Regions from separate parts of the Paenibacillus sp. FSL K6-1217 genome, predicted to be linked through region 3. Evidence: riboswitches for the same ligand, from Rfam matches in the RefSeq annotation. Region 3 holds a riboswitch; each other region holds the start of a gene.
The links. A riboswitch is a leader RNA that binds a small molecule or an ion and turns the genes downstream of it on or off. The one in region 3 is predicted to bind cyclic di-GMP.
Positions count from the first base shown of each region.

Region 1: it holds a riboswitch for cyclic di-GMP, as region 3 does, so the genes downstream of both, MHH28_RS25915 (transglutaminase family protein) here and MHH28_RS24655 (anti-repressor SinI family protein) in region 3, are expected to answer to the same signal.
Region 2: it holds a riboswitch for cyclic di-GMP, as region 3 does, so the genes downstream of both, MHH28_RS10970 (thiamine pyrophosphate-binding protein) here and MHH28_RS24655 (anti-repressor SinI family protein) in region 3, are expected to answer to the same signal.
Region 4: it holds a riboswitch for cyclic di-GMP, as region 3 does, so the genes downstream of both, MHH28_RS20805 (flagellar assembly protein A) here and MHH28_RS24655 (anti-repressor SinI family protein) in region 3, are expected to answer to the same signal.

Region 1 covers NZ_CP150271.1:5,867,170-5,875,030, forward strand. The annotation lists gene MHH28_RS25895 (glycosyltransferase family 39 protein) at 1-650, shown strand, start outside; gene MHH28_RS25900 (glycosyltransferase family 2 protein) at 747-1,724, shown strand; gene MHH28_RS25905 (GtrA family protein) at 1,714-2,118, shown strand; gene MHH28_RS25910 (sortase) at 2,186-2,839, shown strand; cyclic di-GMP riboswitch class I at 2,967-3,048, shown strand; cyclic di-GMP riboswitch class I at 3,122-3,202, shown strand; gene MHH28_RS25915 (transglutaminase family protein) at 3,216-4,025, shown strand; rRNA gene MHH28_RS25920 (16S ribosomal RNA) at 4,403-5,963, shown strand; rRNA gene MHH28_RS25925 (23S ribosomal RNA) at 6,254-7,861, shown strand, end outside.
Region 2 covers NZ_CP150271.1:2,435,308-2,443,168, forward strand. The annotation lists gene MHH28_RS10960 (helix-turn-helix transcriptional regulator) at 1-605, shown strand, start outside; gene MHH28_RS10965 (methyl-accepting chemotaxis protein) at 679-1,929, shown strand; cyclic di-GMP riboswitch class I at 2,431-2,527, shown strand; gene MHH28_RS10970 (thiamine pyrophosphate-binding protein) at 2,644-4,287, shown strand; gene MHH28_RS10975 (carboxymuconolactone decarboxylase family protein) at 4,337-4,705, shown strand; gene MHH28_RS10980 (hypothetical protein) at 4,869-5,219, shown strand; gene MHH28_RS10985 (3-oxoacyl-[acyl-carrier-protein] synthase III C-terminal domain-containing protein) at 5,281-6,273, shown strand; gene glpK (glycerol kinase GlpK) at 6,371-7,861, opposite strand, start outside.
Region 3 covers NZ_CP150271.1:5,576,745-5,584,605, forward strand. The annotation lists gene MHH28_RS24650 (2-oxoglutarate dehydrogenase E1 component) at 1-1,252, opposite strand, end outside; cyclic di-GMP riboswitch class I at 1,749-1,852, shown strand; gene MHH28_RS24655 (anti-repressor SinI family protein) at 1,887-2,030, shown strand; gene MHH28_RS24660 (helix-turn-helix domain-containing protein) at 2,168-2,500, opposite strand; gene MHH28_RS24665 (TasA family protein) at 2,836-3,426, opposite strand; gene MHH28_RS24670 (TasA family protein) at 3,464-4,060, opposite strand; gene sipW (signal peptidase I SipW) at 4,160-4,762, opposite strand; gene MHH28_RS24680 (hypothetical protein) at 4,764-6,083, opposite strand; gene MHH28_RS24685 (aldo/keto reductase family oxidoreductase) at 7,141-7,861, opposite strand, start outside.
Region 4 covers NZ_CP150271.1:4,722,649-4,730,509, forward strand. The annotation lists gene MHH28_RS20785 (ABC transporter permease) at 1-735, opposite strand, end outside; gene MHH28_RS20790 (ABC transporter ATP-binding protein) at 732-1,541, opposite strand; gene MHH28_RS20795 (ABC transporter substrate-binding protein) at 1,556-2,569, opposite strand; gene MHH28_RS20800 (cysteine hydrolase family protein) at 2,610-3,293, opposite strand; cyclic di-GMP riboswitch class I at 3,842-3,934, shown strand; gene MHH28_RS20805 (flagellar assembly protein A) at 4,010-5,653, shown strand; gene MHH28_RS20810 (aldo/keto reductase) at 5,942-6,916, shown strand; gene hcp (hydroxylamine reductase) at 7,018-7,861, opposite strand, start outside.

The sequences.
Region 1 (7,861 bases), 290 kb from region 3:
TGATTACCCTGGCCAGTTGTATAGGCTTCTTCATTGTCATTCCGGTCATCGTCTACAGTCTGTCCTTCATTCCTGCGCTGTCTGCATCGGCAGAGGGCTTCACGGTTAAGGGACTGATTGATGCCCAGAAGAATATGTACAACTATCACAGCCAGCTTGTTGCTACACATCCGTTCGCCTCCTCCTGGTGGGAGTGGCCGTTCATGAAGCGTCCGGTGTGGTTCTTCAGCGGCGGCGAAGGCTTGCCGGCAGGCAAGGCTAGCAGCATAGTAACGATGGGCAACCCGCTGATCTGGTGGACAGGAATCTTCGCGATGCTGGCCGCCGTATGGTTGACCGTGAGACGCCGGGACAAGAGCCTGTACATGATCTGGATCGGTTTCTTCTCGCAATATGTTCCATGGATGCTTGTGCCGCGTGAGACCTTCCTGTACCATTACTTTGCGATGGTGCCGTTTATGATTCTGTCCATTGTGTACATCCTTAAGCTGCTTGACGCTAAGCTTCAGGGTGCCAGATATTTGCGGTACGCCTATGTGGCGGCCGCCGCCATCCTGTTTGTAATGTTCTATCCGGTGTTATCCGGCATGCAGGTGAACAGCAATTATATCATTCATGTACTTCGCTGGTTCCCTTCCTGGGTCTTCTAGGAGGGGAGCTTCAGAAGCCGGATATATGTTCAAAGCTGATGTTGATGAAGCGCATCAAGGAAGCTGTGGCTTACAACAAATTTAGGAGGAACCCAGGTGAAAGCCAGATATAGTGTGATTGTCCCCATGTACAATGAGGAGGAAGTCATTCAGGTAACCTACGAGCGGCTCAAAAAAGTAATGGATGGTTGCGGCGATTCCTATGAGCTCGTATTCGTCAATGACGGCAGCCGGGACCGAACGGCTGAGATTATGCGCGGCATCAGCAATACGGATGAGCATGTCAAGCTGATTGACTTCTCCCGTAATTTCGGCCATCAGGTGGCGATTACGGCGGGAATGGATTATGCTGAAGGCCAGGCGGTTGTGGTGATTGACGCAGATCTCCAGGACCCGCCGGAGGTCATTCTGCAGATGATCGCCAAGTGGAAGGAAGGCTATGAGGTGGTTTATGCCAAGCGGCTGAAGCGCCACGGGGAGACCTTTTTCAAGAAGGTGACAGCCAAGATCTTCTACCGTCTGCTCAGCAGCATGACCAGTGTGGAGATTCCTACCGATACCGGGGACTTCCGGCTGATCGACCGCAAGGTCTGCGATGTGCTGCGCGGCCTGAAGGAGAAGAACCGTTATGTGCGGGGGCTGGTGAGCTGGGTTGGCTTCCGGCAGACTATGGTGGAATATGTGCGGGAGGAACGCTTTGCAGGGGAGACGAAATATCCGCTGAAGAAAATGATCCGCTTCGCGCTCGACGGAATCACCTCCTTTTCACACAAGCCGCTCAAAATCGCCTCCTATGTCGGCTTCTTCCTGTCCTTCTCCAGCTTCATCTACCTGTTCCTGGTCTTATTCCAGAAGGTCTTCACCTCCTGGACGGTGCCGGGCTGGGCATCCATTGTCGGGGTTAACCTGCTGTTTAACGGCATTGTGCTGATGCTGCTGGGCGTAATCGGGGAATACATTGGACGGATCTATGATGAATCGAAGGATAGACCGCTCTATATCGTACGCGAGACCAGAGGCTACCCGGAGGCAGAGTCCGTAGATACGCGGAAGGAAAGCGATTATGCAAGATAAGGCTTGGAGTGCAGGCATGATCCAATTTTTGAAATTCAATGCAGTGGGCCTGCTTAACACGTTCATTGATTTTGCGGTATTTACTCTGCTGCATTCCCTGGGGATGCTTAACACCCCTGCACAGATTATTTCCTACAGCGCCGGAACGGCCAACAGCTTTTTCTGGAATAAGAAGGTAACCTTCAAGGGCCGGGACCGGGGCGGCAATAGCGGCTTTGACCGGATGCAGCTGGTGAGATTTATTGTCCTGAATCTGCTGGTGCTGGGCATCTCCGTGCTGCTGATTCATCTGCTCACTGACAGCCTGGGGATTCAGGTGCTGATGGCCAAGGTGCTGGTTACCTTTATTACAGTGATCATTAATTTCTTTGGAAGCCGGAAGTGGGTATTCTAAGGTAACAGTACATCTTCCCCGTATCCTGCGGGGGTAGCACTTATTCTATATTGCGGAGGCGATTGTCATGCGGAAGTTATCCTATTTGATCATACTTGCCGGGGTCCTGATTATGCTCTACCCCAAAGGAAGCGAATGGTACGAGGACCGTCAGCAGCAGAAGCTGCTGGAAGAGGCTGAACAGGCCTACAGTGAAATCGTTCCTTCGGCTACTGCTCCTGCAAATCCGGATCTGAGCAAGCCTTATGCGGAAGTCACCCAGCTGCTGGCGGAAGAATCGGCTGCGGAAGAGCCGGTTCCCACTACAGCGCCGGAGATTGAAGTCGGAGGCAAGATCACGGCCATTATTGAAATCGACAAAATCGATCTGAAGCTGCCTGTACTGGAGGGCGCCACGAAGGCCAATATGAAGCATGCTGCGGCGCATATGAAGGAGACAGCTCCGATAGGTGCGGTAGGCAATGCGGCGATTGCGGCACACCGGTCAAGAACAGCAGGGCGGTTGTTCAACAGACTGAATGAGGTCGGTAAAGGGGATACCATTACTCTTATTACAAGCGGTCAGGAATACAAGTATGTAGTATATGATGTATCCATTGTAGAGCCTACCGATATTTCGGTACTGAAGGGTAAGGACGACGATAAGATTCTGACCCTCATTACCTGCGATCCGCTTGTCGATCCGACCCACAGACTCATTATTCATGCGAAGCTAACCTGATTCTTGCAGGACAAGACGGTAAATGTCGAAAAAAACATAAAATTTTAGCGTTTTTTTGGTGGAATCTAGCAATTTGGGTCTTGATAATAGAGAAGGATATGGTAAGATAGAAATATAAGAAGCTAATACACGATAACGGCAAACCTATCGAAAGGTAGGGACGCAAAGCTACAGGGCCTTCCCGTCATGGATGGCAGCCAGCTACCGAATGAAGAGGCTTTTTTTGTTTGTTTTTATTCTGAATCTGTCATTATGTGGTAGTAGATTGGACAGATAAAGCTTATACGATAACGGCAAACCTATCGAAAGGTAGGGACGCAAAGCTAAAGGGCCTTCCCGCAAGAATGGCAGCCAGCTACCGAAAGGAGTTTTATCCATGAAGAAAGTTTATTTAATGTTGATTACGCTTTTTGTACTTGTCGCTTCCGTGCAGACAGGCACTGCTCAAGCAGCTAATGCAGATTCAAGCTGGTTGAATGTAGGGCAATTGGATCAAGGGGTCATCGGAGTTTCGTATGACGTTCCTAAGGACAAGAAGATGAAGCTCATGATTACAAAGGACACTAACAGCTATACTTACAACTTATACACCTCCAAACCGAATGAGACGTTCCCGCTTCAGCAGGGAAATGGTTCTTACAAGGTGTCCATTCTTGAGAATACTACCGGCAACAAATACAAAGTGCTATCTTCCGAGACTGTATCCCTCGCCATGAGCAACACGAATGCCGTATATTTGAGCTCTGTACAGAATGTGAAATGGAGTTCTTCCGATAAAGCAGTTCAAAAGGCAGCACAGCTTACAAAGGGTCTGACTACAGACGCAGACAAAGTGAAGGCTATCTACAATTACATTGTAGCTAACGTGAAATATGATTACTCTCTGGCTAATAGCGTAAGCACGGATTATATTCCGAACAACGATAACACATTGGCTACCAATAAAGGGATCTGCTACGATTACGCATCCTTGTTCGCTACTATGCTCCGCAGTGAAGGCATTCCAACCAAACTGGTTATGGGTAATACAAGCTATGTAACTTCTTATCATGCCTGGAATGAAGTGTTCTTGAACGGCAAATGGGTAACGATTGATACTACAGTGGATGCGGGCCTGGGTAAGAGCAGTGCGTCCACACAACTGATCAAAGCAGCAAGCAAATATACTGCAGCGAAATTCTACTAAGAGTAGCTGTAACCTATAGTATTACTGAGAATAACCCGCTTAATTATTAAGTGGGTTATTTTTATTTATATATATTTATATAAAGGTTGCATTTTAATATAGGGATAGGTTATTATAAATAAGCGTTCTTGAAGCGGCAAAGGAAATGAGAAATCACTTAAATAAGTGACTTCAAAATAAAGCTTGCATTGCTTGAGTGAACGTGATATATTATAAGAGTTGCTGGTGACGCGCTAAGCGGCGCTGACAACGAGCTTGATCTTTGAAAACTGAACAACGAGTGAGTATCGGAAATCACTTCGGTGAGATCCAAAATTAGAGAATGTAACAATTCTCGTCAGATGTTTCAAAATGAGCAATCGCTCTTTCTAAATACCAATTTGGAGAGTTTGATCCTGGCTCAGGACGAACGCTGGCGGCGTGCCTAATACATGCAAGTCGAGCGGAGTTTGAAAGGAAGCTTGCTTCCTTTCAAACTTAGCGGCGGACGGGTGAGTAACACGTAGGCAACCTGCCCTCAAGCCTGGGATAACTACCGGAAACGGTAGCTAATACCGGATAATTTCTTTCTTCTCCTGAGGAGAGAATGAAAGGCGGAGCAATCTGCCGCTTGGGGATGGGCCTGCGGCGCATTAGCTAGTTGGTGGGGTAACGGCCCACCAAGGCGACGATGCGTAGCCGACCTGAGAGGGTGAACGGCCACACTGGGACTGAGACACGGCCCAGACTCCTACGGGAGGCAGCAGTAGGGAATCTTCCGCAATGGGCGCAAGCCTGACGGAGCAACGCCGCGTGAGTGATGAAGGTTTTCGGATCGTAAAGCTCTGTTGCCAGGGAAGAACGTCCGGTAGAGTAACTGCTGCCGGAGTGACGGTACCTGAGAAGAAAGCCCCGGCTAACTACGTGCCAGCAGCCGCGGTAATACGTAGGGGGCAAGCGTTGTCCGGAATTATTGGGCGTAAAGCGCGCGCAGGCGGTTATTTAAGTCTGGTGTTTAAACCTTGGGCTCAACCTGAGGTCGCACTGGAAACTGGGTGACTTGAGTACAGAAGAGGAAAGTGGAATTCCACGTGTAGCGGTGAAATGCGTAGATATGTGGAGGAACACCAGTGGCGAAGGCGACTTTCTGGGCTGTAACTGACGCTGAGGCGCGAAAGCGTGGGGAGCAAACAGGATTAGATACCCTGGTAGTCCACGCCGTAAACGATGAGTGCTAGGTGTTAGGGGTTTCGATACCCTTGGTGCCGAAGTTAACACAGTAAGCACTCCGCCTGGGGAGTACGGTCGCAAGACTGAAACTCAAAGGAATTGACGGGGACCCGCACAAGCAGTGGAGTATGTGGTTTAATTCGAAGCAACGCGAAGAACCTTACCAGGTCTTGACATCCAACTAACGAAGCAGAGATGCATCAGGTGCCCTTCGGGGAAAGTTGAGACAGGTGGTGCATGGTTGTCGTCAGCTCGTGTCGTGAGATGTTGGGTTAAGTCCCGCAACGAGCGCAACCCTTGACTTTAGTTGCCAGCAGGTAGAGCTGGGCACTCTAGAGTGACTGCCGGTGACAAACCGGAGGAAGGTGGGGATGACGTCAAATCATCATGCCCCTTATGACCTGGGCTACACACGTACTACAATGGCCGGTACAACGGGAAGCGAAGCCGCGAGGTGGAGCCAATCCCAGCAAAGCCGGTCTCAGTTCGGATTGCAGGCTGCAACTCGCCTGCATGAAGTCGGAATTGCTAGTAATCGCGGATCAGCATGCCGCGGTGAATACGTTCCCGGGTCTTGTACACACCGCCCGTCACACCACGAGAGTTTACAACACCCGAAGTCGGTGGGGTAACCCGCAAGGGAGCCAGCCGCCGAAGGTGGGGTAGATGATTGGGGTGAAGTCGTAACAAGGTAGCCGTATCGGAAGGTGCGGCTGGATCACCTCCTTTCTATGGAGAATCGTTTCCTGCAATGGAAACATTCAAATCGGAAGCTTTGCTTCCACAATGAACCCTTGGGTTCAAACACTCACTCGTTGGTCAGTTTTGAGAGCTCAAACTCTCAGTAAGACTTGATCCTTGAAAACTGGATACCGAAACGAATTTGCGTTTTAGAACATTCCTTTAAGCTGAACTTGTGTAAACAAGTTTTGAATTAATGGCGATGCTACGATGATCTTGAAGGAAATACAGACGTTGAAGAAATTCATTGTCCGATATTTTCCTGACGGAAAAATCGAGGTTAAGCTACTAAGAGCACACGGAGGATGCCTAGGCGCCAGGAGCCGACGAAGGACGTGGCGAACAACGAAACTGCCTCGGGGAGCTGTAAGCAAGCTTTGATCCGGGGGTGTCCGAATGGGGAAACCCAGCTGTGGTAATTCGCAGTTACTCGTATCTGAATACATAGGATACGTAGAGGCAGACCAGGGGAACTGAAACATCTAAGTACCCTGAGGAAGAGAAAACAATAGTGATTCCGTCAGTAGCGGCGAGCGAACGCGGAACAGCCTAAACCAAGGGGCTTGCCTCTTGGGGTTGTGGGACGTCTCACATGGAGTTACAAAGGAATCGAGTAGGCGAAGAGGTCTGGAAAGGCCCGCGATAGAGGTAAAAGCCCTGTAGCCCAAACTGTGTTCCCTCCGAGACGGATCCCGAGTAGTGCGGGGCACGTGAAACCCCGTATGAATCCAGCAGGACCATCTGCTAAGGCTAAATACTACCTGGCGACCGATAGTGAAACAGTACCGTGAGGGAAAGGTGAAAAGCACCCCGGAAGGGGAGTGAAATAGAACCTGAAACCGTGTGCTTACAAAAAGTCAGAGCCCGTTTTAGGGGTGATGGCGTGCCTTTTGTAGAATGAACCGGCGAGTTACGTTTAACATGCAAGGTTAAGGTGAGAAGCCGGAGCCGCAGCGAAAGCGAGTCTGAATAGGGCGACTAAGTATGTGGACGTAGACCCGAAACCGTGTGATCTACCCCTGTCCAGGGTGAAGGTGCGGTAACACGCACTGGAGGCCCGAACCCACGCATGTTGAAAAATGCGGGGATGAGGTGGGGGTAGCGGAGAAATTCCAATCGAACTCGGAGATAGCTGGTTCTCCCCGAAATAGCTTTAGGGCTAGCCTCGGTGAATGGAGTGGTGGAGGTAGAGCACTGATTGGGTGCGGGGCCCGCAAGGGTTACCAAGCTCAGTCAAACTCCGAATGCCATTTACTTCTTGCCGGGAGTCAGACAGTGAGTGCTAAGATCCATTGTCAAAAGGGAAACAGCCCAGACCATCAGCTAAGGTCCCCAAGTGTGTGTTAAGTGGGAAAGGATGTGGAGTTGCACAGACAACCAGGATGTTGGCTTAGAAGCAGCCACCATTGAAAGAGTGCGTAATAGCTCACTGGTCGAGTGACTCTGCGCCGAAAATGTAACGGGGCTAAACACACCACCGAAGCTATGGCTAGATGCGTTGCATCTGGGGTAGGGGAGCGTTGTATGTGGGTTGAAGGTGTACCGTAAGGAGCGCTGGACAGCATACAAGTGAGAATGCCGGTATGAGTAACGAAAAGATCAGTGAGAATCTGATCCGCCGAAAGCCCAAGGTTTCCTGAGGAAGGCTCGTCCGCTCAGGGTAAGTCGGGACCTAAGGCGAGGCCGACAGGCGTAGTCGAAGGACAACAGTTTGAAATTACTGTACCACCGTAATCCGCTATGAGCGATGGGGTGACGCAGGAGGGTAGTGACGCGGACTGATGGATGTCCGTCTAAGCAGTGAGGCTGGTGTGCAGGCAAATCCGCACACTACTAAGGCTGGGCTGTGATGGGGAGCGAAAATTATAGTAGCGAAGGTCATGATC
Region 2 (7,861 bases), 3.1 Mb from region 3:
TCAGCTTCCTCAGCCAGCGGATTCACATCGATGGTGCCGGATGGCATCCCTCCGGGGAGACTTACCCTTGCCTCTCCGCTTTGCAGTCCGCTTTATGGGAGAACCGCAAGGTGAGCATCACCTATCTGCGCGGGGAGGATGTTGCCGAGCGGCTGATTGCGCCGCTGGGTCTGGTAGTCAAGCGCGGCGTATGGTATGTAGTCGGGGAGCATGGCGGCGAACTGCGGACCTACCGGGTCTCCAGAATCTCTGAGGCCAAAGTCTCAGATGAGCCTTTTGAGCAGCCTGAGGATTTCGACCTGTCCCGGTATTGGGAGACCTCGACTGCTGCGTTCAAATCTGCCTTGCCCCGGTACCCCGTCAGCCTGCTGGTCAGGGACCACACTATGCAGGAGCTGGAGAAGGAGCGATACGTCGCCCTACTGCACCAGGAGCCTTCTGAGGACCCCTGCTGGATCAGGGCCGAGGCCGAGTTCAACACGCCGGAGTCTGCCTGCCGGATCATTCTGTCCCTGGGTCAGGGCATCAAGGTAACCGCACCGCCAGCACTTGCGGATACGGTGGCTGCTGCTCTGCGTGAGGCGGCAGCTTTATATGATTTTTAACAATAGACCAAATGCACTAGTATCCCCTATAATATGACAATACACATTCTTATTTATAGGGGGAACTTTCATTATGGGCTGGATGAACAAGCTGCCGTTGAAACAAAAAATCGTCACCGGATGTTACCTGGTTGCCGCTTTATTCGCTGTTCCAGTATTAATTACGCTTATCTTTATGGACAGGCTGCTCATCGGCATTATCCTTGTCGCCGTCCTGGCAGCACTGACTTACCCGCTTGCGCGCTTCATTGAGAGAACGCTTACATCTTCATTTGAGGATATCTCCAATGTGACGCACACGATCGCCAAAGGAGACTTCACCAGCCGGGCCGACGAGAACGGCTCCATGGGTGACATCAGCCGTTCCTTCAACACCATGATCGATAAGCTCAAAAAAATCCTCACCGATGCCTCACAGATTACCCGGCAGGTGATGGACGCCAGCCGCGGGATTGAAGACAAGAACCAGAACCTGAAATTTGTCATGGCGCAGGTGGCCTCCTCCTCCAATGAACTGGCTCTCGGCGCTAATGAAATCTCCGTCGATATTGCCGACATGACTGAATCGATCAAGGACATCGAAACCAAAGTCTCCAATTATACGAATTCCACCAAGGAAATGAACAGACGATCCGTCCATACACTGGAACTGGTGGAACAGGGGCGGCAATCGGTGGATACCCAGGCTGAAGGCATGCGCAAGAATATCCAGGCTACCCAGAAGGTGGCGGATACGATCGAGGCCCTGTCACAGAACGCACGCGGCATTACGATGATTACCAAGACGATTACCGAAATTGCCGAACAGACCAATCTGCTGTCGCTCAATGCTTCCATTGAAGCAGCCCGTGCAGGCGAGCACGGCCGGGGGTTCGCTGTCGTTGCCCAGGAGGTCCGCAAGCTGGCCGAGGAATCCACTGCTTCCACCAAAGAGGTGTTCGGGCTGGTACGAAGCATTGAAGCGGATATCAAGCAGGCCATTGATAACATCGCCATCAACGAAGAGGTAGTCCAGGTGCAGAATGAGATGATTACGGAGACGGCTAATATCTTCGCCCAGATCGTACATAGCGTCCAATACATAACCGAGCAGATCGCCTCCTTCTCCGCAGAGAGCGATCTGATGCTGGAGAGCGCGCTCAAAATCTCCGGGGCAATCGAGAATATCTCAGCCATCACCCAGGAGACAGCCGCAGGGACCGAAGAGGTATCCGCAGCGATGAACGAACAGATTCATGCCCTGCAATCCGTAGCCGAAGAGACGGAGAAGATGACCTCTGCTGTCTTCAACCTGCAAAAAACGATCCATATTTTCAAATTCTAGCTTCTGCCCAGAGAGACACGCCTGCGGGATTTCCTGCGGGAGGTGTCTCTTTTTTCGGGCAAAATGAAGATTGTTCTGTAATATTCACAAATTGTTGAAATTGTGCATAAGGGTAAAATACCTGCTTTGCACTTCTTTACTATAGACGTTCTATAGTCATAGCTTGTCTGAATGTCAAAACCTTACCCGACTAATCCTTAAGTCCTATGAACGTATTTTGCAATGCTGTAAATCTAGTAAATTCATAACGTTTTGCAGTGGATCGCGGATGCAATGAGTCTTTATGCTTACTTCCGACAATTTCAGCTCATCCTATCTATTTGCATTTTAAGACTTTAGTCTTCCAGAGACAACCATTTTCAAAAGTTTGAAAATCCAAATATTTATCCTTTTTCAATCCTGAATATTCGTCAAATTCCGAGTTTCTTCTCATAGGGGTTATTGACAAAAGAGGAGCAAGGAATATATTGTAAAGGAAAATTCTCCTTAGAACCATTTATAACCGCATACCGGCAAAATTCACCGAAAGGGAATGACGCAAAGCCATGGATCTACAGTCTCATTTGTGAAGTGGGACCATGACAGCCAGGTTGCTGAAAAACTGTGAACGCCTTGGGTTTCGCGTTTGATTATGGTGATTCGTGCAACAGACCTGTGCTCCTAAATTTGAGTACAGGTTTTCTATTGCTGACTTATACAAATAACACTTGCGGGGTGGATGTTCTGAAGACAGTTGCAGATTATATGGCGGAAACATTATCCAATCTGGGAGTCACACATTCTTTTGGAATCATAGGGAAATCCATTTGCCCCATTGCTTTGAAGATGGTTGACTATGGCATAGAATTCATTCCCGGCCGGCATGAGTCCAGCTCCGGCTTTGCAGCCGGCGGTTATGCGCTCAAAACTGGCAGTCTCGGAGTAGCCTTCGGCACCTCCGGTCCGGGCGGAACGAATCTGCTCACCGCAGCAGCGCATGCCAAGGCTAATAATCTTCCCGTCCTCTTCATCACCGGCCACCAGTCCATCAAGGAGCTGGGCATTCCCCAATGCCAGGACTCCACTTCCTATCTGGCTGATTTGGCGGATATGTTCCGGCCGGCGACCCTCTTCAGCAAGCTTGTAGAACGCGGCGATCACTTCAGCACTATTTTCAACCATGCCTTATCCATTGCCCTCGGTGACCGCAAAGGTCCGGTCCATCTGTGCATTCCGTTTGATGTACAGACAGAGCGGCTAGCGGAATGCCGGATTGTTCTGCCGCAGCGCGAAGGGCTGGTCAGCTATCAGAACTATGAACGGGTCATCACGGCGATCAATGAATCCGCCAGACCTCTGATCATTGCCGGTAAAGGCGTTAACCGCTCAGGGGCACATCGGGAGCTGGTCCAGCTGGCCGAAACCTTCAACATTCCTGTAGTTACCTCTCCAGGCGGCAAAGGCGCCATAGCTTATGACCATCCGCTCTACCATGGTCCTGTCGGCGTCGGCGGCTCCTCGCACGGGGATGAACTGATGAACAACAGCGACCTGTTCATTGTTCTGGGCTCCCGCCTCAGTGATATGACTATCTGTAACCTGAAGCCGGAGAATCATCCGCGGCAGCTGATCCAGTTCGATGTAGACCCTACCTTTGTCGGCAAAATACTGACCTCATCCACCATCTCAGTCGGCGGGGATTTACGGGACAACCTGGCACTGTATCTTCAGAAGCTGGCCCCCTCTATGGTGACTAGGCATGAAATTACAATCTCAAACGATTACAATGATGAGCTGCCCGTGCTGGCGGGACTCTCCCTGGCCTCGGTTATGAGCACGATGAGCAGTCTGATTCCTTACAACAGCAGCGTGTTTGTCGATGACGGCAGCCACGGGTTCACCACTGTCAAATGGTTCAATGTGCGCAGGCCCGGCAGCTTCATCTTCGATGCCTACTTTGCCTGCATGGGCAATTCCATTGGCATGGCGATCGGTGCCAAGACTGCCTCTCCCGGGGAGACCGTCTTCTGTATTACCGGGGACGGCTGCTTCATGATGCTCGGCAGTGAAATCAACACAGCTGTTTGCAAGGACATTCCGGTGATTTTTATCGTGGTGAACAATATGCAGCTGGATATGGCGCTTAAGGGGATGGAGAAAACCACTGGCCGGATTGACGGTACGATCTTCGAGGTTCCGATGGACGCCGTCAAATTCGCCGAATCCCTGGGTGCAGCCGGGTTCCGCTGTGAGACTCAGGAGGAGTTCGCTGCCGCAATCCGCGAAGCGGTAGCGCTGAACAAGGCGGCTGTCATTGAGCTGCTGACGGACCGTGATGAAATGCCACCTACGGCCCACCGCACGCTGGATCTTACGTAAGCAAGCCCTTTCGCACACCCTATCTAACCTACTATCAGGAGGCTACAGCGTGAACAAGAACATGAACAGCGGACTCGATCATTTCTCGAATCTCTCAGGAGATTATGGGGCCAAGGCCCTGGCTCCGATCAAAGAGCATTTTCCGGAATTGGCGGAGTATATCATGGGCAATGCCTATGGCGATATTTTTCAGCGGACCACGATTGGCTCTGACTGGAAAGAGATCGCGGTGATCTCGTCTCTGATTACGATGGGGCAATATGAGCAGTTGGGTGTTCATTATGTAATGGCGCTGCGCGTGGGCATAACCGTTGAACAGATCAAGGGTGTGCTGCTTCATCTCGTCCCTTGCGTCGGTGCCCCACGGGTAATTTCAGCCTTTAATGTGCTGCTGGATACCCTGGAAGAGATTAGATAAAATTCTACACAATTCTACAAATTTCGACTTTTGGGTTGCATATTTTAGCATCATCTGGTTATAATGGAGGCAAAATATCCCAATTCCAAATGCGGTTTGTCAAATAGAGTCGCAGTCATCACGTTTTGGAGGTATTACAAATCACACTTAGGGAGAGATCAACATGGGACAATTTATTTTGAAGACAGACACTGCGAAGAAGGTAATTAATATCGAGCTGGAGGGAACCTTTTCTAACGAGGACGGACTCAGATCCATACAGGCTTACCAGCAGACCATCAACCCGATTAACCCTGCTGAATATGCCCTGGATATCGACTGCCGCAAGCTGAATGTAACTGCTCCTGATGTGGTGCCGCTGCTTGAAGGCTGCTTCATCATGTTCAAGGCCGACGGCTTCCAGAAAGTTAGTCTTACCCTGGAGAATAACCCGATCCTCAAAATGCAGCTGGCGCGCCTGGGCCGTAAAGCCGGACTCGAGAACCTGGAGATCACTTCCACCGTACAAGCTTAATTCTTAATGATTACAATTTAAACCAAAATCAGCAGCTTGAAACTTTTAGGAGGTCTGAATTATGGCGGGGATTCGCATTAAGGACATTGATATCTATCATCCAGACAAAAGAATCGGCAATGAGTTTTTCATTCAGCATTTTGACGATAAAGGTATTGATATCCGCGGACTACTGGCTACTCTGGGCCGTGAAAACCGCTACAGCATCGACAGCCCGGATGAGAACTCCCTGACAATGGCTTTTGAAGCCGCAAGCAATGTTCTGGAGAAGACCGGTCTTACCGGACCTGACATTGACCTGATCGCTTATGCAAGCCAGACCCCTGAATATATATTTCCTACGAACTCATTGATGATTCACCGCCTGATCAACGGGGCATCGCATACCATCTGCATTGACAGCAATGCCAACTGTGCCGGAATGACGGCTTCGGTTGAACAGGTCAGCCGCCAGATGATGGCGAACCCGCGAATCCGCCGTGCCCTGGTCATCGGCTCCGATTACGTTGCGCCGCATGCGGACAAGAATGATCCGGTCTATTACGCGAACTTCGGTGATGCTGCCGCCGCACTCATTCTTGAACGCGATGAGCATGCTGTCGGCTTCATTGACTCCATCTACCAGACGGATACCTGTGTGTACGGCAACTCTCTTTTCCCGGCAGAAGGCTTGGCACAGCTCGGGCGCACGGGTGTAGCTGCTGGAGAGTTCAATGTGAAGTTCATTCCGTTTGATGATTCCATCTGTGTGGACGCCGCTTCTGAATCGATCAACACCCTGCTGAGCAACAATGGAATTGCCCCTGAGTCCATCAAGGCCGCCTGCTTCTCACAGCTGTCGCTTCCGAACATCCAAGCCGTGTCCGGCAAGATCGGCATCGATCCTGAAGCCGCAGTCTACATCGGTGATGAGTTCGGCTATACCTCAACCAGCAGCCCGTTCATTGCCCTCCACAGAGCGGTCACTACCGGCCAGCTTGAACGGGGAGATAAGGTCCTGTTCTGGACCGTTGGCGCCGGATGGCAGAATGTCGCATTCGTCATGGAGTACTAATCATAACGTTCATTCGGTTTCAGAGAAATAAACGGCCCGCAGCAGAGGTTTCTGCCAGCGGGCCGTTTCTGTTCCTATATCTCTACTCTATTCTGCTCTAAACTCTGCCTTCGTGCCTGCCTTCATGCTTCTCCCAGCCCATAGTGCGCGACACAGCATCCTGCCAGGCGCCGTACCTGCGTTCACGATCCTCCGGCTCCATCTGCGGCGAGAAGACCTTCTCGGCGGTATTGAAGCTCTCCAGCTGCTCCCGGGTCCATACCCCGGAGGTGAGTCCGGCAAGCAGCGCAGCGCCAAGCGCCGTAGTCTCCGAATAGGTTGTCCGCGTCACTTCACTGCCCAGAATGTCCGCCTGGAACTGCATCAGCAGATTGTTGCGCACTGCTCCGCCGTCCACCCTCAGACCGGTGAGCGGCATGCCTGCGTCCTTCTGCATCGCCCCGATAACATCGCGGGACTGGAAGGCCAGTGATTCCAGCGTCGCCCTTACCAGATGTGCGGAGGTGGTCCCCCGCGTCAAGCCGAATATGGCGCCCCGCGCATACATATCCCAGTAAGGCGCACCCAGTCCGGTAAAGGCGGGCACCACCACCACTCCCTCACTTTCGTCCACCTCGCTGGCCTTCTCTTCCGAGTCGGCGGGTGCGACGATCAGCCCCAGCCCCTCCTGCAGCCACTGCACGGCGGCTCCGGCCACAAACACACTGCCCTCCAGCGCATAATAGAGCTCATCGCCCATGCCCCAGGCAACCGTGGTCAGCAGGCCGTGACTGGACGCCACAGCTTCCGTTCCTGTATTCATCAGAATGAAGCAGCCCGTTCCATAGGTATTCTTGGCACTGCCCGGCTCCAGGCAGGTATGGCCGAAGAGTGCGGCCTGCTGGTCACCCAGCACCGACCGGATAGGAATCTCCAAGCCGAACCACTGCTTGTCACAGACACCGAAGTCTCCGCCTGACATCCTCACCTCCGGCAGAACAGACGGCGGAATACGCAGCATGTCAATCAGCTCTTCATCCCACTGACGCTCATGCAGATTGTACAGCATCGTTCTTGAAGCATTGGTGACGTCTGTAGCGTGTACGGCGCCCCCGGTCAGCTTCCAGATCAACCAGGTGTCTATCGTTCCTGCCAGGAGTTCCCCCTTGGCCGCCCGGTCCCTTGCTCCCGGCACATGATCCAGAATCCACGCCAGCTTGGTCGCCGAGAAATAAGCGTCGATGACCAGCCCCGTCTTGTCCGCAATAACTCCGGCCTTCCCCTGCGACTTCAGCTCCTCGCATTGGCCTGCCGTCCGCCGGTCCTGCCAGACAATCGCCGGATAGATCGGCGCTCCTGTAATTTTATCCCAGATGAGCGCAGTCTCCCGCTGGTTGGTAATGCCGATAGCCGTAATATGATCAGCCGGTATGGGGCTTGCCGCAATCGCATCTCTGGCTGCGGCAAGCTGACTCTCCCAGATCTGCTCGGGATCATGCTCCACCCAGCCCGGGCGGGGAAAGGATTGCCTGATCTCATACTGTCCCTGCGAGATCATTGCCGCCTGTTCATCAAAGAGAATTGCCCGTGAGCTGGTAGTACCTTGGTC
Region 3 (7,861 bases):
CCAGATCGCTGGCATAATGGGTGGAGCGGGAATCCTCGCTCTCCGTGGTGAAGCCGATCCGGTTATTGACGATAATATGCACGGTGCCGCCATTCTGATAACCCTGCAATTTGCCGATATTCAGCGTCTCGGCGACAATGCCTTCGCCCGGGAAGGCGGCGTCGCCGTGCATCAGCACAGCCATGGCCTTGCTTGTATTCAGCTGAGGCAGGCCCGGGGCGCTGCGCTCTTCCTGTGCGGCTCGAGTGAAGCCCTCGACCACAGGATTGACGAATTCAAGATGGCTCGGGTTGTTGGCAAGCGTGATCCGGGTACGCACAGTCTCGCCTTCGCGGACGGCACGGTCAGCCCCGAGATGATACTTCACATCCCCGCTCCAGCCGTAAGTAACGCCCATGGAGCCTTCCGAAGGGAACAGCTCTTTGTTCGGCGAGTGATGGAATTCCGAGAAAATAATATCATAAGGCTTACCCAGAATATGAGCCAGCACATTAAGTCTTCCGCGGTGGGCCATGCCCATCAGAATATGCTCTGCGCCATCATGCGCGGCAGCCCGCACAATCTCATCCAGCATCGGCACGAGGGCGTCATTGCCCTCCAAGCTGAACCGCTTCTGGCCGACGAAGGTCTTGTGCAGGAAGGTCTCGAAATGCTCAACCTGAATCAGCCGCTTCAGCAGCTCCTTGCGCTCTGTATTATTCAGCGGGGCAGGGGAGGTCATGGATTCCGCTTGGCTGTTGAGCCAGCGCAGCTCCTGTTCATCGTGCACATGGCCGAATTCATAGGCGATGGTCTGCGTGTAGGCCTTGCGCATTCTATGGACGGCATCCATAGCGGTATGCACATCCGCCGGGGCATTGTCCCAGATCAGCGAAGCGGGCAGGGCATTCAGATCCTCGCGTGTAAGCTCGTAGGTCTCCAGCTCCAGCCATTTCGCCATCGGGTTACTGCTGCGCTCCAGCGGGTCAATGTCTGCGGCCATATGGCCGTATATACGAATATTGGCGATCAGCTTCGAGGCCTTGACAGCCTTCTTGAGCCACTGCGCATCTGCGGATACGGCAGGCCTTGGTGCCCTCTCGGCATCTGGAGCCAGAGGAGGGGGGCCGGATACGGTGAAGAGATCGCGGTAATGTTGTTCAACTGAAGAGGGGTCCTTAACAAATTGCTCATACATCTCTTGGATGTAGCCCAGGTTCGGGCCGTAGTATTTGTTCCATACTGTGTCGTTATAGGGCTCTTTGACTGCCATGAATAGGTCCTCCTAACGGATAAACTCCACGCGAGGCATCCAGTGTGCCACTTGGCGGAGCTGCAAATGTTTGCGGTTTCATTCTCATCTTATTGTGCTACTTTCCGGCAGGGTAATCAATTCATACTTTCGCGCAATCCGTTCGCAATTCGGCATGATTCATTACCGTATTCATACGGAACTATCATAAATAAGCTTTAATACTCTAACTGTCCATAATATATGCAAATGGGTAATTGTCTCTATACAATGTCGCCGTGTAGCGGTATGGCGGGGCGGTTACGGTTCCCCTTAGTATAATTAAACTATTACCCGGGGTTTGAACTTGGAACTGGGAATATTTATACAAGCCGCTGCCAATTTCGGCTACGTTTCCTCACATTTTATCATAAAAAAATTCCAGAAAACGACACACTAATCGCGCATGATCTTGTATAATGTTATTGCGGAGAACGGTTTCATTAATTCTTGCCAGATCCTTTCATGATGGAAAGGGTCCAGTAAAGGGTAAACCTGCCGAAAGACAGGGGCACAAAGTCTCGGATCTAAAGTAGGGATACTACACAGTAGAAATACTACTATGATGGCCGGACTGCCTGGGGACGCGAAAATTCTAGGAGGAGATTTCTTGGATATGTCCAACCAGGAGAATGACGAGTTGCAGGCAGTTGATCTGGATTTAGAATGGGTGCATTTGCTGATGTCTGCCAAACAGGCAGGGATCGCGGCGGATGATATCCGCCGGTTTCTCAGTGAAAAGGCGCTCCAGGCGATGTAAGGGCGGTCATCATTGTTCGGATACATACAGAAAAGGCACAGCGGACGGTAGCTGTGCCTTTTCTGTATGTCAGGGAGGGATTTCAGCTCCGAAGGCGGTCTCCCTGGCATGTACCCCTGTAGCTTATAATGCCACGTTTAGTTGTCCTTTTGTTCCATGCGCCATTTCTGGTAATCCAGGAATTCCTTGAATTCACGTTTGCTGATACCGGAGGCCATGGCCTCCTGAACCAGCCGGAACCATTCCCCGTCCAGGGCCTGTTCTTCCGTCTCGGCCAGTCCGCCGTACAGCAAGGCATGAATGGATACCTGAAGCGCGTCAGCGATTTTTTCGATGAATTGAATGGAGGGGTTGGATTGAATATTCCGTTCCACATTACTGAGGTATGATTTCGCCACATCAGCCTTATCCGCAAGCTCGGATAACGAATAGCCCTTCTCCAGACGGAGTTTGTGGATGCGGCTTCCCATAGTATCTGACACGATTACAACGCCCTCCGTACTTTTTTTGTTAAAAGATAAGCATCTATGATGCTTCGCGCAATCCATTGTCCTTATCTTTCTCGCTGAAACGGTACCGCCGCTAAAAAAGGACGGCAAAGTCGTTTCCACTAGTCAGTATAACAAAAAACCGCAAGACGGACAAAATCATTGAACCGGGCAGCAGGGAAAAAATAAACGGCATACCGCTCCCGGCTGGGGGAGGATATGCCGTTATTCTTGTAGTTCTCGCTGAAACGGTACCGTCCTATACAAAGGACGACAAAGCCTTTTCCGCCTACAGATTCAGTCCCTGACCTGCCTGCCTACTTGGCTTCTCCCAGTCCCTGAAGCGCATCGAAGGTCCAGTTCAGCGATAAGCCGTCACCCTGGAAAATGTTCTGATCGAGCGTGTTGTCTACGAACTCGAAAGCGATCTTGAAGGTCTTGGACCCGGCAGCGGCAATCCCGCCCGGCAGTACGCCCGCCGCTACGAGATCATAGCTGGGGGTGTTTTTCAGATCCTTCAGGGAGATCTCGGACAGCACATGGCCGCTTAGGGAACCGCCGGTATACGAATTATCGAGGAGCTTGACCTTGAAGTGGTCTCCGAGATCCTGGCCCGCGTTATCCCCCTTGGCATCGGTTACAGTATAAGTGCTGGCGAGCTTGAGGAATTTGATATCCAGTGTGCCGTCATTGGACAAGGTGAAGGTGCGGACGGTGTAGTCTCCCGGCTTCAGGTTCGTCAGCGCTACCGGTGTATTGAAGGAAGAGCCGAGCTTCAGCGTACCGGCGGCGAAGGTTGCCGTGCTGGTGGCTGTGGAGCTGAAATAAGCGAAGGTGCCCCCGCCGATTAAAGACAATCCCAGTGCTGCCGATGCTACGCCAAGACCCAATGTTTTTTTGATTCCCATGATTTAATTCCTCCTTGGATGGTTTGTTTGTTATGGATTATTTGAGAGTGCCTTTTTCCTGGTTAGCTTCGAAATTCAGTGTCAGTGCAAGCGTGTCGCCCTGATAATAGTTCTGCGGCTGGAGGGTCTCCTTGAAGGCGAACTGAATGGTCAGGTTATCCGAGGTGCCGGCTTTAATGCCGGACTTCTCTCCGCCTAAGATCGCTCCGATAATTCCCCGGGCTACCAGATCGGGACTCTCCTGCTCCAGATCGGCCAGTGAGATGACCAGGAGCGGCGATTCCTTCTTATCCTTGTTCAGGAGGAAGGTCACGATAATATCATCCTTGAAATTATGGGAGCCGTTGTCTCCCTGGGCGTCTGTAATGGCCGATGAGGTGCGCAGTACCACTTTGGGAATATTGAGCGTCCCGTCATTTTTGAGTTTGAAGTCCCGTAAGACGGTATCGCCCGGCTTGAGGTTGCTGAGATTAACAATGACAGAAGGATCGGTTTGCAGTGATAAAGTTCCATTGTTAAAAGAAGCAGAAGAAGTGGAAGTACTGCTGAAGTAAGCGAAGGTGCCTCCGCCGACCAGGGTTAAGCCTAATGCTGCCGATACAACGCCGAGACCTAATGTTTTTTTGACGTTCATTGATTCATCCCTCTCTTATGAGTCTGCTTTGTGCATAGCCGGTGCTTCCGGCAAGCTGTATTGTGGCTCCGCGTTTCGTAAACGGGAGAGAACAATCGGTCATTGTACGAGGTCAGTGAAAGTATCCGGCCCTCCGCCGCTGGCTGCGGATGACGCGACATTCTTCTTTTCCAGTGCCGCTACGGCCTTCCAGGAAGAATACAGCGCGTAGAGGAGCAGAAGCAGTCCGGGAATAATCATCAGCACTATGCTTCCGGCTTTGGAGACTGCGAAGCTCATGGCATAGCCTACATAGGGGACAGTCACGCCGGTGTACTCGCCTACCACATTCGTGGAACTGACGGCTGCGGTGTCGGCTGAATCATTACTGTCGCCCTTGGTGGTGTAGCTGGCTTCCCCCAGAGCACTGTTCAGCTCGGCATCGACCACGCGGTGGGTAATCAGAATATTATCGGGATTCAGAAAAGTGATCACATCGCCCTTCTGGAACCGGGTCATGTCCCCGCCGGGCTTAATGGCCACGATGGAACCGGTCTGGATGCCGGGCTCCATGGAGCCGGATAATACCGTCTTGATCTGGTAGCCGAAGAAGGAGGGCTCGCCGCCGGAGGCCTTGGAGATCACAACGGCTGTGATCAGCACCAGGAAGATGATCAGGATCAGTGTGGAGATGATCGTATTGGCTATTTTTCGGATGCGCATCTTATTCGCCGCCTTTGCTGGTATCGGATGGTGGAGCCGGAGTAGCTGTAGGAGAGGGCTGCCCGCCGTCCACGACAGTACCTGGAATTACGCTGCCTGGTTCATGATCTGGAGTTGCCATCGGTAAAAGAATCTCAGGCGCAGGCGTGGCCGCTGGAGCAATAACCTCTGCTGCTGCTGAAGCTGTGGGGACTGGATTGTCCGTTACAGGCGCTTCGGGAGCAGGCTCCTCTACCGGCTGGCTTTTGTCAGGAGGACTGGTTGCGGGCGGTTGATTCTTGGCTTGTTCGTTCTCCAGCTCCAGCTTCAGCGCTTCGTCAGCAGCCTTCTGCTTCTCTAGGGCGAGCTGTTCGGCTTCCTCGGCCTGGGCTTTATCGGCCTTTTCAAGCGCTAGGCGTTGCTCTTCCTCTTGCTGTGCCTTCGCCTTGTCTTCAAGGGCCGTCTTGGCCTTATCGACTTCTGCCAGCCGTTCCTGCAAGGTATGGATTGTGGAGGACAGCGTATCCTTGGAGACTGTTAATTCGGTATTCAACAGCTCATACGTACCCAGCAGCGCGGGGGATACCTGAGAATCTGCATAATAGGTGCTGGTTACCACAGAGAGAACAGGCTCTTCAGCAGGGAAGCTGTAATCATCCTGCCGGAGAAAGATACGGTCCGGATTGCCGGTGGGCAATGATCCTCCGATATCATGAATCGAGCCGAGGTACTGCACAATTCCGCTCAACGTCTCCGCCAGCGGTTCCGACAGAATCCCGCTTTGTTGAAGACTCTCCTGAAGGTTGTTGAAGAACTGTGCGTCACGGATTTCCAGACAGTTAGGGTCGAGGTTCACCATATATCCTCCGAGCTTGTGCAGAATGGCCGCTGCGTTGCCAATTTCCTGCAAAATTTGTTGCCAGACCGTCCTATTGAAGCTCAGTTGCGTCTCTAGTAGGGTGATCTCGCTGCCAGCTTGAGTGAGCTCAGACGAGAGTTCGCCCGCAGCCTGATCCAGCTCTGCAAGCGACAACTCTCCGGCAGGGACTGAAGTGTTATACACTCCACTAATGTTATAGCTGCCAAGGGAAGCCTTCAGCTCTATGAGGGTATTCAGATGCCCGCTGAATTCCGACAGCAGCTGCTCAATCTGACCCGGGAAAACCGGGCATAGCCCGATGGAGCTGATCTGTTCCTGGGAAGTCTTGAACTCTCCGTAGGTGCTGCCGATCTGACCCGAGGTATACATCAGAAGAACAGATACAGCCATACCCGATTGCAGAATCCGCAGGCCGAGCTTCCGGGTCTTCCGTGTGCGCCGCTTGGCAGATCTGGGGTACATAGCTAAGCCCCCTCTCAACATGCTGATGATTATTCGTTATATTCGTTCTTAATAAAGAACGATATCGTAAGCAAATCATACACTGCGCGGCTTGGAAAAGAAAAATGTTAATTTCAGCGGAATGTTCGCAATAAAGTACAAATCATTCGCGATATCTGGCTTTATCTGCTGATCTCGCTGTTTTTCATAAATGTTCTTAATAAAGAACGGTTGGAGGTGTAGGATGGGGAGGTGGGGTGAGGAGGGAGAGTGGGGAGAGTGGGGAGAGTGGGGAGAGTGGGGAGAGTGGGGAGAGTAATGAAGAGCACTAGTGCACCTGAATCTGCCGAAAGCGGGCAGTAGGCGGAAATGAGGAGCACTAGTGCACCTGAATCCGGCAAAAGTGGACAGTAGGCGGAAATGAGGAGCACTAGTGCACCTGAATCTGCCGAAAGTGGGCAGGAGGCGGAGATGAGGAGCACTAGTGCACCTGAATCCGGCAAAAGTGGGCAGTAGGCGGAAATGAGGAGCACTAGTGCACCTGAATCCGGCAAAAGTGGGCAGTAGGCGGAAATGAGGAGCACTAGTGCACCTGAATCTGGCGAAAGTGGACAGTAGGCGGAAATGAGGAGCACTAGTGCACCTGAATCTGCCGAAAGTGGGCAGTAGGCGGAAATGAGGAGCACTAGTGCACCTGAATCCGGGGAAAGTGGGCAGTAGGCGGAAATGAGGAGCACTAGTGCACCTGAATCTGGCGAAAGTGGACAGTAGGCGGAAATGAGGAGCACTAGTGCACCTGAATCTGGCGAAAGCAGATAATACGAGGTGGTGGCTGCAACACGATCCGACGGTGAGGGATAGGCACCAGTTGGCGGAGCGATCGGGTTAGTGTATACCGATGCAAAGAAGGTACTATCCATAAATGGAAAGTACCTTCTCCGGCGTACCTGTTCAATTTCGATGTACCTGTTCAATTCCGGCGTACCTGTTCAATTTCGATGTACCTGTTCAATTCCGGCGCACCTATTCAATTCCAATGCACCTGCTCATTAATGCGGTTCTCCAGCAAACTGCATTCTTAAGGCAGCTTCTCCCCGCGAGAGGTGACGTACAGCTCATACCACTCCTTGCGGGACAGCTCCAGCTGGTCTGCGCCTGCACAGGCGGAGATCCGCAGCGGATTCACGGTGCCGATGACGGGCTGAATAGCTGCGGGATGCGTCATCAGCCAAGCCAGTACGATGGCCTCGGGGGTCGTGCCCTTCTCGTCAGCAAGCGTCCGTACCATGGCCGCTGTCTTTACAACCTTATCCGGCTGGCCTTCAAGCGGCCGTCCGCTGAAGAGTCCCTGGGCCAGCGGGCCCCAGGCCTGGAGCTGGATGTTCCCGGCACGGCAATATTCCATAGTGCCCTCCGGGAACGTAATATCCTTCCACGGGTCGCGGTTCACGCTGAGTACGGCGTCCACCCAGCTGATTTTGGCCAGGCTCATGTGCAGCTGATTGACAATGAACGGCTCGTCGCAATAAGTCTGCAACAGCTGGATCTGGGCGGCGCTCATGTTGGAGACTCCGAAGTGGCGCACCTTGCCGGAGGCCTTGAGCTGATGCAGCGCTTCGGCGACCTCCTCCGGGTCCATTAGCGGGTCGGGGCGGTGCAGCAGCAGAATATCAATATATTCTGTGCCCAGCCGAGAGAGAATTCCATCGACACTGGACAGGATATGCTCCCTGGAGAGGTCGAAGCTGTTGGAGAGGTCGCCCGGCTCCATCAGCTTGATGCCGCATTTCGACTGAAGG
Region 4 (7,861 bases), 850 kb from region 3:
TGTCCAGAAAATAACCCGTTTCTCCAGCAGCCCGATACACCAGAACAGCAGCAGGCCGCACAGCGCCGAAGCCACAATCGCCGAGAACATCACCGGCGTATCCATATGATAGGAAGAGACAAGCACCACATAACCGAGCCCCTTATTCGCTCCGACGAATTCGCCGACTATGGCTCCGACAATAGCGAGCGAGGTGGAGATTTTGAGCGCAGAGAAGATATAAGGCAGACTGGTCGGCAGGCGCAGCTTCCAGAAGATTTCGCTTTTCGTCCCTTTATAGGTCGAGAACAGCTCCCAGGCTTCGTATTCGATGGCCTTAAGACCCTTAACACTGTTCACCAGAATCGGGAAAAAGCAGATCAGCATCGAAGCGATTACCTTCGAGGTATATCCGGTCCCCAGCCAGACGACCAACAGCGGGGCCAGCGCCACCAGCGGCGTAGTCTTAAGCGCGATGGCCAGCGGGAACATCCCCTTCTCAATAGGCTTGGAATGAACAAAAATCACTGCGGTAGCCAGGCCAAGGATGTTGGCAAGAATGAACCCTGTCAGCGCTTCGCCCAGCGTAACCAGCGTATGCGACCACAGCGAGCCATTAATAGCCGAGACTACTTGTGTAGGCGCAGGCAGCAGATACATCGGAACCGCCAGAAGACGTACCGCCAGCTCCCACAAGATCAGGAAGCCAAGCGCAAAGCTGAGCGGGTACAGGGTGTCTTTGATTTTGACTGTCATAGATGCTTCACCCGCTTTCTCAGTTCCTTGACGATGCGGTGGAACTCCGGCAGCTCTTCCATTCCCGCCTCACGCGGGGAAGGCAGCGTCACCGGAATAATATCCGTCACACCGGCAGGGCGGGGTGACATCATCACGACCCGGTCCGACAGCAGTGCCGATTCATGAATCGAATGGGTAACCATCACGATGCTGCTCAGGCTCGTCTCCGGGCTCTCCCACAGCCGCAGCAGCTCGAAATTCAGCTTCTCGCGCGTCAGCTCATCCAGTGCACCGAACGGCTCATCCATCAGCAGCACCGTCGGGTCGGCAGCCAGGGCACGGGCAATGGCCGCCCGCTGCTGCATTCCGCCGCTGAGCTGATGCGGGAAGTGGCTCAGGTAATCCTGTAAGCCGACCAGCCGCAGGGCACTTTCCGCTTTTTCACGCGCTTCGCTTGAGTTGAATTTCTTCTTCGCGCCCAGCTCAAGCGGCAGCATTACATTCTGCAGCGCGCTGAGCCACGGCATCAGGACCGGCTTCTGAAAGACCATGCCCAACGACAGGTCGGGGGAGGCATACGCCACTTCTCCACCCGCTTCAGGGCTTAATAGCCGCAGCATCAGCCGGAGTGTCGTGGATTTCCCGCAGCCGCTCGGTCCGAGAATCGAAATGAACTCGTTGCGGTATACGTCAAGACTAACCTGATTCAGCACTGGCACATCGCCGAAGGATAGAGAGCAATTGCGCAGTGAGAGCATGGTTTCCCGGGTACCGGGATGCTGCGCGGGGGCAGCATCCAGCTGTTCTTTGATCGCTGTTGTCATTATCGGGTCCCTCCTTATTTCAAAAACTCGTTGGTGAACATTCCGCCCGTATCCTGTTCCTTTTTCACAAAGCCCAGCTCGACCAGATTCTTCTGCAGTGTCTCCCAGGCCGCCTCGTCCATTGAGCCCAGCGGAAGCTTCTCCGGATCAAGCAGCGGAATGCTGGCCTTCATCATATTGACCTCATGCTTCAGATCCAGCTTCTCGCCATATTTCAGACCGAATTCCGCTGCCTCCTCCGGATGCTTGACCGCATAATCCCAGCCCTGCATAGATGCCTGCACGAAGCTTGCGACCATCTCCGGGTCCTTCTTAATAACAGACTCCGTGGTGAACAAGGTATCGGCATAGAAATTGATGCCATAGTCGTTCGGATCAATAATATTCACTTCCTTGCCTTGCTCCTCTACAGCCAGCACTTCATTAATAACATATCCGGGCCAGGCCTTGACCTGACCGGTTAACAGCGGACTCAGATCATATTTGACCGGCATCTCTTCGATTTGCGAAGGCTCGATGCCCGCGCTTTTCTCCATGGCACGGAAGGTCAGCTCTTCGTTGCCGCCCAGCTTAATGCCCACCTTTTGCCCGACAAGGTCCTCCATCGTCTTGATCCCGGACTCTTTGAGCGTGAACATGACGAACGGGGTTTTGCGGTAGATCGCGGACAACGCTTTGACAGGGACCCCCTTCTCTCTGGCAATGACGACCTGGTCGGCACCGGTCACTCCGAATTCCTCACTGCCGGAAGCCACCATCTGCACAGCCGGGAAGTCCGAGCCCCCCGGGCGGATCTCAACATCAAGCCCCGCTTCTTTATAGAAACCTTTTTCCACTGCGGTATAGAACCCGGCGAACTGCGCCTGGTGAATCCACTTCAGCCGGAGTACCACCTTCTTCAGACCGCCCGAGCCTTCCGCTCCCTGGCCTTCGGCCTTACCGGCCCCCGTATTGTTACCGCAAGCGGTCAGAAGCAGCATTAGCGAGGTTAACAGTATCAATGCTTTCGTTCTGGATTTGTTCCACATGGTTATTCCCCCGTTATGATGTAATTTGAACTCGTAGGATTCAGTATTGCTCCAGCGCCTCAAGCACCGCTTGCGAGTCACTTACACTGCCGAACACCCCGCCCTGCATTTGAACCATTTTCAGCGCTGCCAGATGATTCGCTTCATCCGTAGCCCCCGTGCAATCCTCCAGGATCAGACACTCGTACCCGCGGTCATTGGCTTCCCGCATCGTGGTGTGTACGCAGACATCGGTAGTAATCCCGGTTAGGATCAGATGGGTAATTCCTTTATTCTTCAGGATTAGGTCCAGGTCTGTCGCATAAAAGCTGCCCTTGCCCGGCTTGTCTACAATGTACTCTCCCTCGGCAGGCGCCAGCTCATCAATGATCTGCCAGCCGCGCTCCCCCCGCACCAGGATACGTCCCGCCGGCCCTTCCGAGCCGATCTCGGCGCCAATCTGCTTGCTCCGCCACTGCTTGTTGGCCGGCAGATCCGACAGATCCGGCTTATGCCCCTCCCGGGTATGGATTACGGTGAACCCTTCGATGTCCCGGATACGTTCCAGCAGCCGCTGAATGGGCTGAATCGCTCTTGCTGTTAGCGAGAGGTCATAACCCATTCTTTCCACGTAACCGCCCTTGCCGCAAAAGTCTGTCTGCATGTCGATAATCATCAGCGCCGTCTTCGCCGGGTCAATGTCACCGTCATAGGGCCAAGTGTAGGGTGTTGCTGTAATTTGCATGGTTCATGCTCCTCTCCTGATGTCTCTGGCTCTATTAATGTTATATTAGTTAACATTTAATCGAATTTCCTTGTTATGAGTTAGATTATATTACAACATAATCGTGATGTCTTCGGTTTTATTACGAAAAAACACACATAATGTTTGTGTTTATCTACATAGTTAACACATATATAACATTAATGTACACAATGAAGATTACTCAAAAAGGAATACCTGCTGATTCCTTCCAAGTTTGATCCATTCATTATCTATATATTAGATGAGGCTTCTCCACTCGCCCGGTATAAAGGACAGCCCGGACCTTTTACGTCTCTCTAGCCTTCCATAAGCTGTAAGCGCTGGGAAACCAGTTTTTTTGTCGAAATAGAACTGCACATTTTAAGTTTTTTGATAAATAGGCATAATATAGTTGAAAAATAGCTCTTTAAGTACTAGAATTAAGCTTGTTTGCAGAAGTTAATGCCACGTAAGAACTATTTATGACTCTTTTTGTCGATTACAGTCGACCGCACATAACCGCCTCTACAGGATGTATATCATTGATCTATTTCTAAAGGCAAACTCCCCGAAAGGGCAGGACGCAAAGCCATGGGCCTAAGAACACCGGAATCTGCGTTTACGGTCGCCAGGCTGCCAATAGAGACCACTTAAGCCAGCCGTTCACGGGAAGCTGTCCCGGGCTTGAGGATGTTCTTTTTCTGTACGAATTGCCATTGATCATACGAAAAAGTGAGGTTACAACCATGCCGCAGCAGTATATCGAACCAAGCCGATATGAATTCGTAGAGTCCCTGATGCTCGAACGCAAGGGTCTCCTGGATTCATTCTCTGTGGAGGGCCGGACTTCTGGCGGGACATCTGGAGATAAGAATGGAATTATCCTCGTGCAGGACAATCAGATATTCATTACTCCCCCGCTCCCCGGAGGGGCCCCCGCCCGCATCTCTGCGATCCACCCTGTTGTCCTGAAGATCAACTGTAAGACTGTTACAGAGCCAACCGAGGTGTCGAAGACGGATTATATCACCTGGGAGATCTGCGAGAAGCCGCAATATGAAATTACCGTGTCGCCTGACAAGCTTAAGGTTCACTTCACTTTATACCGTACAGAGAAGTACGCCTGGAATCTGGTCAACTGTCCCGCCGCCTTCGAAGCGGTAGTCCGTGCCCAGCCCAACCCGGCGATGCTCCTGTCCACGCTTACCATAGAACAGATTATCGCCTCATTGGACAACCGTTTTGTTCTGAGCAACCTGAACATTCCCGCCCTGTACGCGGAGCTGGACAATCCTACCTATCTCCCGGTCTGCATCGCCGAGGGAAGAGCCCCGCTGCCCGGAAGGGCATCCCGGCTGGAATTCATGCTGCCGGAGCATACGCTGGCGGGCAACGGGATGCTTCAGGACCGCCGGGCTCAGGAGCCTGCGGATACCATGGAGTATCTCCGCTTCCCCGGAGCCCCGTTTACCTTTGCGGGCGAGGTCTTCGCCCGCAAGCTGCCGCCGGAAGAAGGCATTCCCGGCTTCGACACGGACGGAAGTGTCCTGCCTCCTCCTCCTCCGCAGGATATCTACTTCGCTGCCGGTGAGCATGCCCGGCTCCTTCCCTGCGGCAATATCGTCGCCCGGCAGACCGGCAGACCGCGCATCTGCGGAGGGAATGGCAGCGTCAGAATATGCGACTTCCCTCCGTTCTGCCTGCTGACCCGGGAAATGGCGGATACTGCGGGCGATGTGATTTTCGCAGGCGACATCGTTGTCCCGGGAGATCTCGAAGGACCTGCACGGATCGAAGCCCTGGGCAATGTCTACGTCTATGGCGATATACGCCAATCTACGATCATTGCCACCGGCAGCATTTATGTGAGCGGCCAGGTCACCGGCAGCGGCCTGTACGCCGGGCACGCCGGGGTACAGCAGCACCGGCTGCACAGCCTCGCAAGCCTGCTGCGGACAGAGACGGACGAACTGCGCGAGTCGGCGCGCCAGCTGGCCAGGAACGTGGAATCCCGCCAGCAGTCCGTGAATTATGGCCTGGTGGTCATGCTGCTGCTGGAGGATAAATACAGCCACCTGGAGAGCCTGATCCGCGACCTTCAGGCTGCACTGAGCCGCATGAACGGAAAGTTCGGCTCCGGTACGGACAAGCTCCGGCATATGCTTGAGGTATTCGCCCATCCGGGACAGTTCACCGGGTGCATCACGGACAGTGCCCTAAGCAGCTTCTCCAGGCTGCTGCTCAAGCTGGGCGAGGAGATCGAGCTGCTCCAGGAGGAGCATGCGGTGATTAATCTTGCCCGTTCACATGACAGCCGCCTGGAGTCCGGCGGGAAGCTGCTTCTGCGGGATTCTTGTTAAGTACTACTAGCAGCTCATTAGATTTAAATGTGTGAGAATCACTTTAACTAATGGCCTGCTGAGGGGTTTACCGCGCCCCGATTAGGGTGCAAGGGGTAGGCTCAATTGCAATTCGTACAACTAAATCGCCAGTTGTGCCGCCAAATCTCCGTTTCGCTGTTTTTAGTTGCACAAAATACATTTATCTCTGAGGGTTAGCTACGAACGCTGCTTCATCCCTTGCCGCATTTATGGAATGAAAACACTTGTTTAATTATGATGGTCTACCAGATAAGGAGAAGTGATAGCATGCGATATAACCGGCTAGGCCATAGCGGCCTGCAGGTGTCTGCGCTGGGTCTGGGCACCAATTCATTCGGCAAACGGGCTGATCAGGACACCTCCGTCCGCATTATTCACGCCGCCATGGACCTGGGAATTAACTTCATCGATACCGCCAATATCTATGCCGGGTCTGAATCCGAGCGGATTATCGGACTTGCGCTTGAAGGCAGACGCCACAGCGCCGTGCTGGCCACCAAAGCCGGATTGCCGAAGCATGAGGGACCCGGCGGCAGCGGCTCTTCGCGCCATCATCTGATGCAGGAGCTGGAGGGCAGCTTGCGCCGGTTGAAGACAGATTATGTGGATCTGTACCAGATTCACACCTTCGATCCCTACACACCGCTGGAGGAGACTCTACGCACGCTGGATGATCTGATCTCCGCAGGCAAGGTGCGGTATATCGGAGCCTCCAATTATGCCGCCTGGGAGCTGATGAAGGCGCTCGGGATCAGCGAAGCCCGCAGCTGGGCGAAATACATCTCTATCCAGTGCAGCTACTCACTGGCTGACCGCACGCCCGAAGCCGAGCTGCTCCCGCTCTGTCTGGATCAGGGTCTGGGCATCATCCCGTACTTCCCTCTGGCGGGCGGCATCCTTACCGGCAAATATGCCGGCAGCGGCAAGGCCCCTGCCGGCTCTAGAGCAGAGACCGATCCGAACTTCCGCCGCTTCCTTACCCCGGAGCGCATCTTGCTTGGGGAGCGGGTTCAGGCCATTGCGGAAGGGCTGGGCACCTCACCTGCAGCTCTATCCCTGGCCTGGCTGATGAACCGGCCCGCCGTCTCCACAGTGATTGTCGGCGCGACTACAGTAGAGCAGGTACAGCATAATTTGCAGAGTCTCTCTGCTTCGCCGGATGCGGGGGTACTTGAGCAACTTGACCAGGCTAGCGCCGCCTTCCGCACCGGCGAGCCGTTTGCGGTCTACCGGCTGCCATAAGCGCTGACGGTAACGTTCATATCTATACACACACAAAGCGAGCCCCCGTATACGTATACGGGGGCTCGCTTTTATGTTTTTTGGCTCATATTGAATTTGTATTAGACCGCAGCGATGAACCGCTCCATGTCTTCCTGTACGGTAGTAATCCCGCCGATGCCGAAGGTATCGACCAGGACCTTGGCTACATTAGGCGACAGGAACGCCGGAAGCGTAGGACCCAGGTGAATGTTCTTCACGCCCAGATGCAGCAGCGCCAGCAGTACGATGACCGCCTTTTGCTCATACCAGGCAATGTTATAGGAGATCGGAAGATCGTTGATATCCGCCAGACCGAACACTTCCTTCAGCTTAAGCGCGATGACCACAAGGGAATAGGAGTCATTGCACTGCCCGGCATCAAGCACGCGGGGAATTCCGCCGATATCGCCAAGCGCCAGCTTGTTATATTTGTATTTGGCACAGCCTGCAGTAAGGATCACCGTGTCACTAGGCAGCTCTGCTGCGAAGTCGGTGTAATAATTCCGGCTCTTCATCCGTCCATCGCATCCGGCCATGACGAAGAATTGCTTGATGGCGCCGCTCTCTACCGCTCCAACCACCTGATCCGCCACATTCATGACCGCCGCATGCGCGAAGCCGCCGACGATCTCGCCTGTCTCAATCTCCACCGGAGCGCTACAGCGCTTGGCCTGCTCGATCAGAGCCGAGAAATCCTTCCCGCCGTCCGCGTCTGCCGCGATATGCTGAACTTCCGGATAACCGGTGTTGCCTGTCGTGTACAGCCGGTCCTTGTAGCTGTCCTTCGGCGGCACGATACAGTTCGTGGTCATCAGAATCGGACCATTGAAGCTGGCAAATTCCTCATTCTGCTTCCACCATGCATTGCCGTAGTTGCCAACGAAATGGCTATACTTCTTGAAGGCCGGATAGTAGTGGGCCGGC